DNA from 2 places in the Faecalimicrobium sp. JNUCC 81 genome. Region 2 is predicted to be linked to the other one. Evidence: a T-box and tRNA genes for the amino acid it is inferred to sense, from the RefSeq annotation. Region 2 holds a T-box; the other holds one or more tRNA genes.
The links. A T-box is a leader RNA that pairs with one kind of tRNA and senses whether it is charged. The one in region 2 lies ahead of tyrS (tyrosine--tRNA ligase), so its partner is inferred to be a tRNA-Tyr.
Positions count from the first base shown of each region.

Region 1 (3,948 bases), 1.3 Mb from region 2:
CGGTATAGCTTAGTTGGCTAGAGCGTTCGGTTCATACCCGAAAGGTCACAGGTTCGACTCCTGTTACCGCTACCAATATATGTGGACCATTAGCTCAGTTGGTTAGAGCGCCCGGCTCATAACCGGTAGGTCTGGGGTTCGAGTCCCTGATGGTCCACCACTTTTAACTTAAAATAATGTCGAGGTATAGCGCAGTTTGGTAGCGCACTTGGTTTGGGACCATGGGGCCGGGGGTTCGAGTCCCTCTACCTCGACCAATATATATGGTGGGTATAGCTCAGTTGGTTAGAGCGCCAGATTGTGGCTCTGGAGGTCGTGAGTTCGACTCTCATTATCCACCCCATAAAATGATCCATTAGCTCAGTCGGTAGAGCACCTGACTTTTAATCAGGGTGTCCCGCGTTCGAGTCGCGGATGGATCACCAATTTGTATTTTGTATGGCGACATAGCCAAGTGGTAAGGCAGTGGACTGCAACTCCTTGATCCCCAGTTCGAATCTGGGTGTCGCCTCCACAAATCAATGCCGAAGTGGCGGAACTGGCAGACGCACAGGACTTAAAATCCTGCGGGACTTACCTCTCGTACCGGTTCGATTCCGGTCTTCGGCACCATATATACATTTAATATCGCGGAGTGGAGCAGTTGGCAGCTCGTCGGGCTCATAACCCGAAGGTCGTAGGTTCGAGTCCTGCCTCCGCAACCAATTAAATGGCCCATTGGTCAAGCGGTCAAGACACCGCCCTTTCACGGCGGTAACAGGGGTTCGATTCCCCTATGGGTCACCAATTAAATATGCGGGTGTAGCTCAATGGTAGAGTTCCGGCCTTCCAAGCCGGCTGTGAGGGTTCGATCCCCTTCACCCGCTCCAGATTAAACGTATGGGACTATAGCTCAGCTGGGAGAGCACCTGCCTTACAAGCAGGGGGTCACAGGTTCGAGCCCTGTTAGTCCCACCATTTGCGGCCTGGTAGTTCAGTTGGTTAGAATGCCAGCCTGTCACGCTGGAGGTCGAGGGTTCGAGTCCCTTCCAGGTCGCCAAAACTTAATGTGGGAATATGGCTCAGTTGGTAGAGCAATTGACTGTTAATCAATGGGTCACAGGTTCGAGTCCTGTTATTCCCGCCAATTTGCTAGTGTGGCTCAACGGTAGAGCAGCTGACTTGTAATCAGCAGGTTGTAGGTTCGATTCCTATCACTAGCTCCATAAACACGGAGGATTTCCCGAGCGGCCAAAGGGGGCAGACTGTAAATCTGTTATCGACGATTTCGGTGGTTCGAATCCACCATCCTCCACCAAAAAGTTAAGCTGCGGATGTGGCGGAATTGGCAGACGCACCAGACTTAGGATCTGGCGCCTATGGCGTGGGGGTTCGACTCCCTTCATCCGCACCACTTTACTTTACCATGCGGGAATAGTTCAGTGGTAGAGCGCAACCTTGCCAAGGTTGAAGTCGCGAGTTCGAATCTCGTTTCCCGCTCCAAAACAAAACAATGTGGGTGCATAGCTCAGCTGGATAGAGCAACGCCCTTCTAAGGCGTGTGTCCGGGGTTCGAATCCCTGTGCGCTCACCACATTCATAGGGGATTCGCCAAGTCGGTAAGGCATAGCACTTTGACTGCTACATGCGTAGGTTCGAGTCCTGCATCCCCTGCCAAGTAAATATTGTGATCCATTAGCTCAGTCGGTAGAGCACCTGACTTTTAATCAGGGTGTCCCGCGTTCGAGTCGCGGATGGATCACCAATGGAGAGGTGTCCGAGTGGTTTAAGGAGCTGGTCTTGAAAACCAGTGATGCTTAACGGCACCGTGGGTTCGAATCCCACCCTCTCCGCCAAATGCCCAGATAGCTCAGTCGGTAGAGCAGGGGACTGAAAATCCCCGTGTCGGTGGTTCGATTCCGCCTCTGGGCACCAATAATGTGGCGGTATAGCTTAGTTGGCTAGAGCGTTCGGTTCATACCCGAAAGGTCACAGGTTCGACTCCTGTTACCGCTACCAATATATGTGGACCATTAGCTCAGTTGGTTAGAGCGCCCGGCTCATAACCGGTAGGTCCGGGGTTCGAGTCCCTGATGGTCCACCACTTTTAGATTAAAGTAATATCGAGGTATAGCGCAGTTTGGTAGCGCACTTGGTTTGGGACCATGGGGCCGGGGGTTCGAGTCCCTCTACCTCGACCAATATATATATGGTGGGTATAGCTCAGTTGGTTAGAGCGCCAGATTGTGGCTCTGGAGGTCGTGAGTTCGACTCTCATTATCCACCCCATAAAAGTAAGGCGACATAGCCAAGTGGTAAGGCAGTGGACTGCAACTCCTTGATCCCCAGTTCGAATCTGGGTGTCGCCTCCATAAATGTGCGCCTATAGCTCAACTGGATAGAGTGTCTGACTACGAATCAGAAGGTTAGGGGTTCGAGTCCCTTTGGGCGCACCATATACGCGGGATTATAGCTCAGCTGGGAGAGCACCTGCCTTACAAGCAGGGGGTCACAGGTTCGAGCCCTGTTAATCCCACCAGTAACCTCTAGTGAAATTCACTAGAGGTTTTTATTTTACCTTTTTATTTTACGTAGTAATGTATATGAATTATATAAACTGTCAAAATTCATAGTATATGTAAACTATGGAGGATAAAATATGTCTAAAAGAAATAAGATTGATAAAGATAAGGAAAAACAAAAAATAATGAAAGAGATAAAAAGAGCTCAGGTAGAAGTTAAAACTGCAGAGCATTTTTTTCAATTTGTTAGTGATCCAGAATTAGTAGATGTTGCCATATATGATTTAGAGGCTAAAAAATCTAGATACAGATATCTAATAAGGATGGCAAAAGAAAAAGGTATAAAAAAATCTTTGAAAGAATCTTTAATCGAAGCAATGGCTAAGTAAACTTAAGGAGATGATGATTTGTATATAGTTTTTGGGAATGAAATAATTGACAGTAGTGAAATAAAAGTGGCTATAGAAGAAAATAGTGAATTTATAGTTGAAAAAGATATGACTAAAGGTAGTAAAAGAGAAGACACTTTAGCTTATCAAATTAGTATAAGTATAGATGAACTAAATGAAATAATAAAAGAAAACTATGAACTAGATGATATAGAACAAGAAGATTTATTTGATGAATATATGACATTAGCTGATGAATTAGCTATGGAATTAGAAGAACTAATGCCAGAAGATGTTATAATGAATGCTAGAGCGTATAAATGGGATAATTCAGATAATACTATAAAGGTAGTAATAGCCATGGCACATGAAGAATTAGGTGAATTAAAACTTTCTGATATAACAAAGAGGTTATTATCTCAAGTTGATTAATAATGCATAAAAATATAAAACTAAAAATCATAAATTAGCACCAATTGATTATAATTTAAATACATAAATAGATATGTACGAATAGATTATTTTATAAAAATTATAAATTATTTTATAAAATAATCTATTTTACATAATATAAAAAGGCACATATTGCTTGAGTTATTATACTATCTATGGAAAATAGATTGATTATATTAAATAGCTTATTTGGATTTAATTTATAGATAAAAATATTTAAATCATATCTTTATAAACAAATTTAAATATAACTTTTAAATTATTTTTATAATGAATAGATTTCTCAAATTAAGTGATATTCATGGTTTTAGCTTGTAAGTTAAAAATAACAGTAAAAAATATCACAAAAAGTATTGACGATATAAAGTTAAGATGGTATAGTATTACTTGTCCTTAAGAAAAGGGCAAATAAATAAAAAACAACAGAAAAAAGTTGACAAAGTTAAATGGCTTTGGTAAACTAAGGAAGTTGAAAAAATAAGCACCAAAATGGTTGCTTAAAATGAACTTTGAAAATTAAACAGTAGGTTAATTTATAGAATTTGAAACAACCAAACAAAGCCAGATATATAACAGTATCTGAGCCCAAGTCAAAACTTATATTT
Region 1 is NZ_CM132203.1:3,795,174-3,799,121, reverse strand. Features, by position in the region: tRNA gene JNUCC81_RS18720 (tRNA-Met) at 1-75, shown strand, start outside; tRNA gene JNUCC81_RS18715 (tRNA-Ile) at 84-160, shown strand; tRNA gene JNUCC81_RS18710 (tRNA-Pro) at 181-257, shown strand; tRNA gene JNUCC81_RS18705 (tRNA-His) at 267-343, shown strand; tRNA gene JNUCC81_RS18700 (tRNA-Lys) at 350-425, shown strand; tRNA gene JNUCC81_RS18695 (tRNA-Cys) at 441-514, shown strand; tRNA gene JNUCC81_RS18690 (tRNA-Leu) at 524-612, shown strand; tRNA gene JNUCC81_RS18685 (tRNA-Met) at 629-704, shown strand; tRNA gene JNUCC81_RS18680 (tRNA-Glu) at 712-786, shown strand; tRNA gene JNUCC81_RS18675 (tRNA-Gly) at 796-869, shown strand; tRNA gene JNUCC81_RS18670 (tRNA-Val) at 882-957, shown strand; tRNA gene JNUCC81_RS18665 (tRNA-Asp) at 963-1,039, shown strand; tRNA gene JNUCC81_RS18660 (tRNA-Asn) at 1,051-1,126, shown strand; tRNA gene JNUCC81_RS18655 (tRNA-Thr) at 1,131-1,205, shown strand; tRNA gene JNUCC81_RS18650 (tRNA-Tyr) at 1,213-1,297, shown strand; tRNA gene JNUCC81_RS18645 (tRNA-Leu) at 1,310-1,393, shown strand; tRNA gene JNUCC81_RS18640 (tRNA-Gly) at 1,408-1,482, shown strand; tRNA gene JNUCC81_RS18635 (tRNA-Arg) at 1,497-1,573, shown strand; tRNA gene JNUCC81_RS18630 (tRNA-Gln) at 1,581-1,656, shown strand; tRNA gene JNUCC81_RS18625 (tRNA-Lys) at 1,669-1,744, shown strand; tRNA gene JNUCC81_RS18620 (tRNA-Ser) at 1,747-1,835, shown strand; tRNA gene JNUCC81_RS18615 (tRNA-Phe) at 1,839-1,914, shown strand; tRNA gene JNUCC81_RS18610 (tRNA-Met) at 1,922-1,998, shown strand; tRNA gene JNUCC81_RS18605 (tRNA-Ile) at 2,007-2,083, shown strand; tRNA gene JNUCC81_RS18600 (tRNA-Pro) at 2,104-2,180, shown strand; tRNA gene JNUCC81_RS18595 (tRNA-His) at 2,192-2,268, shown strand; tRNA gene JNUCC81_RS18590 (tRNA-Cys) at 2,278-2,351, shown strand; tRNA gene JNUCC81_RS18585 (tRNA-Arg) at 2,359-2,435, shown strand; tRNA gene JNUCC81_RS18580 (tRNA-Val) at 2,443-2,518, shown strand; gene JNUCC81_RS18575 (DUF2508 family protein) at 2,639-2,890, shown strand; gene JNUCC81_RS18570 (hypothetical protein) at 2,909-3,322, shown strand; rRNA gene JNUCC81_RS18565 (16S ribosomal RNA) at 3,943-3,948, shown strand, end outside.
Region 1: it encodes a tRNA-Tyr, which carries the amino acid that the T-box ahead of tyrS (tyrosine--tRNA ligase) is inferred to sense. The anticodon was not compared.

Region 2 (3,948 bases):
CCATTTTAGATAACTTATAGTTTTTTATAATTAATGCAATGCGTGAACATAAATTATTCATAAAGTCATTTTGATAATATTCAGGTTCATTATCACCTAAATATGATATATTTAATATCCCTATAAATTCATCACCATTCATTAAATTATATGAACCTGCAAAACTAAGATTTTTATTTATACCTTTAAATGCGGAAACCCTAATATCACTTATTCCAGAAACTTCTAATATTCTTCCTATTTTTTTATCATCTAGTATTTTTTTTAAATCTTCTTTTCCAAATTTTATACTTTTTGGTGTAGTAGATATATTTTTTACCTCACCATATAAACTTCCTAGATTTAAAGTTTCAGATTCTTTGTCATATAGGTATAATGTTATTGAATCTAATTTTAAATAATTAGATATATTTTCTAATAAATTATCTAGTAATGAATTAATTTCTATATCATCAGATGTAGTATTATTTAATTTTAATATTTCTATATTTTTTTCAATTGTTTTTTTTATAGTCACATCTTTAATCATTGTAACTATATACTTTAATTTATCATTTTCTTTAAAAATTGGCGCAATAAACATATCCAAGTTTAATGGATTATCATCTTTTTCAACAACTGCCTCTATTAATCTAGGCTTTTTAATTTTTATTATCTTTTTTTCTATGTTTGATATATTTTCATATGTATTTACTTCACTTATCTCTTCAAGCTTTTTGCCCAAAATATTCATTTTTTCTATTGAGATATAATCATAAAAATACTTATTTCCATATATATATTTACCATCTGTACCTTTTATACATACAGCATAGGGTATTGTATCTAAAGCTGTTTCTAAATCATTTATATTATATAGCTTATTACTATCTTCTTTACATACTAGAAATATAGATTCTTTATTATTAAATTTACTTAATATTATTTTTCCATTTAGTAAAATCTTTTCTTTTTTTGAATCTATAATTTCTACACTAATATTAATTTCTTCATCCTTTTTTATATTACTAATTGACTCATATAATTTTTTATTATCTCTATATAGTATATTTTTTATATTAATATTTTTTATACATTTATTATCAAGGTCAATTCTTGATAATAATTTTTCATTACAAAACTTTATCTCACCCTCTCTATCCATAACTATAATATAATCGTTTACTGTATTTAATAGCTTAATCACAAATATGCCCCCTAAAATAAATAAAACTTAAATCAATAATTAATTTACATTTTTTACTAATAATCTCATTATAACATTTATTTTTTAAGTATTTCTAAAAAATCCACTTACATTTTTCTACAAAGATTTTTATTTAAATAAATTATTTTATAATTTTTTTAATAAAAAGCCTCTTAAGTATATACTTAAGAGGCTTTTTATTATTTAAATATTATTTTTATAAACTTTTTCTTTCCTATTTGAATTACTAATTCACCTTGTGGTACTACACTTTGTAAATCCGTAACTTTTTCTCCATTTATTTTAACTCCACCTTGAGTTGCTAATCTTCTCATTTCACTTTTGCTTTGAACAAGTTTATTTTCTACTATTATTTGTGCTAAATCAAAGCTATCGCTACTTGCTTCTACCGTTAATATATCTACAGGTATTTGGCCTTTTTGGAATACTGATTTAAATCTTTCTTCTGCAAAATTAGCTCTTTCTTCTCCATGGTATAATCTTACTATTTCTTTAGCTAACTCCATCTTTACATTTCTTGGGTTAACTCTATCTTCCTTTAAATCTTCTTCTATTTTATTAACTACATCAGGATGAACATCAGTTACTAAATTATAGTATTTAACTATTAATTCATCTGGTATTTCCATAGCTTTTTGATACATTACTCCAGCTTCTTCATCTACTCCTATATAGTTTCCTAAACTCTTACTCATTTTGTTAACACCGTCTAAACCTTCTATTAAAGGCATCATTATAACAACTTGAGATTCTTGTCCAAAATCTTTTTGAAGTGCACGTCCCATAAGCAGATTAAATCTTTGGTCTGTTCCTCCAAGTTCTATATCAGCATTTATTGCAACTGAATCATATCCTTGCATTAATGGATAGAAAAATTCATGCACTGATATTGGAGTATGACTTTCGTATCTTTTCTTGAAATCTTCTCTTTCTAACATTCTAGCTACAGTTATAGTTGCAGCTAATTTTACTACATCTTCAAAGTTTAATTTAGCTAACCATTCGCTATTAAATCTAACTTCTGTTTTTTCTTTATCTAATACTTTAAATATTTGTTCTTCATAAGTTTTTGCATTTTCTAAGACTTGCTCTGTTGTTAATGCTTTTCTAGCTTGAGATTTACCAGTTGGATCTCCTATTTTACCTGTAAAGTCTCCTATTATTATTACTACCTTATGTCCTAAATCTTGTAATTGCTTCATTTTTCTAAGAACTACAGTGTGTCCTAAGTGTATATCTGGAGCCGATGGATCTAGTCCTAATTTTACAACTAATTGACGACCTTCTTTATCCGCTTTAACTAATTTTTCTCTAAGGTCTTTCTCATCTATGATATCATCTACACCTTTTAATATTATTTTAATTTGTTCATCTAAGTTTATCATATTTACCCTCCTATATTTATTTATTGCAATAAAAAAGCTCTCATCCTCATAAAAGGACGAGAGCATTACTCACGTGTTACCACCTTAGTTTATCAATACTTTACAGCATTAACCTCAATAGGTACAATATCTATACCTTAGCACTATAACGTGTGCTACTACGTTAATCCCTACTAGTTGTTATCTTTTGGGATTACTGCTCTAAGATGTATTCAAACTAACTTAACTTGCTCCTCTCACCATCCGGAAACTCTCTGTTAGACTACATTAGTTTTACTTGTTCTTTTCATAGCTTTTTTATATTAATTATTAATTCTAATATATTCGCTATTTAATATTTTGTCAACTATTTTTATTATTATTTACAAAATCTTTTATATTATAAGTAATTATAATTATTTTTATTACTAGGTGGATAGAATCCTTCAAATATTATATTATCTGAGTATTTATACGCATATATCATATCTTCTTTATTTTTTATAGTCCATGATATTATTGGAATCCCCTTATTTCTTAGGTAAGCTATCCTTGTTTTATCTATCCCTCTAATTGAATAGGCTATATAATCAGGTTTCGTTTTAAAGTTTAATATCATGTTTTTAAGGGCAAATTTTTTACACCAACTTAAATTTCTATAAGAATACCTTGGTAAACCTGCTATTTGCCCTCTTAAAATATTATTTGCATTATTTTTATACCATACTAATACAAATGGATTAAATGACTGTATTGAGTATTTACCATTATATCTTTTAACTGTATTATATAACCCTTCACACAAATCAAATATATCCTTACTATTTTTTATTTCTATAAGTATTCCTACTTTTCCATCTACTACTTCTAACACGTCTTCTATCGTTGGTATATTTTCATCTGAATCCAATAATCTTAATTCTTTAAGTTCATCATAATCTAAATCATGAATATTTCTTTCATCTTTAGTCATTCTATATAAATTATTATCATGGAATACTACTATTTTTTTATCTTTAGTGAACTGAATATCTAGTTCTATTGAATATTTATGCTTAACTGCATTTTTAAATGCCCCAATAGAATTTTCTGGATATTTTTCATTATATAATCCTCTATGTGCTATTGGTATTTCCCTTATCCAGTCCATATCTTTTTCCATATAAACCACCTTTTATATTTATTTACTTACCAGGTTATTTACATAGTTGTCTACTATCAAAATTTGCTTAATTCTTATATCTATTTTACTATCTAATATTAAATTTAAAATTACAATTACCAAAGTTGTTACCTTAAACATAAATAAAAGTAGTACTATAGTTATTAAAGATAAAATTCTTGCATAAGATATTTTTTGATACTTAGATATCACAT
Region 2 is NZ_CM132203.1:2,496,043-2,499,990, forward strand. Features, by position in the region: gene JNUCC81_RS12520 (ATP-binding protein) at 1-1,186, opposite strand, end outside; gene tyrS (tyrosine--tRNA ligase) at 1,387-2,592, opposite strand; T-box leader at 2,642-2,891, opposite strand; gene JNUCC81_RS12530 (glycerophosphodiester phosphodiesterase family protein) at 2,972-3,733, opposite strand; gene JNUCC81_RS12535 (DUF2232 domain-containing protein) at 3,752-3,948, opposite strand, start outside.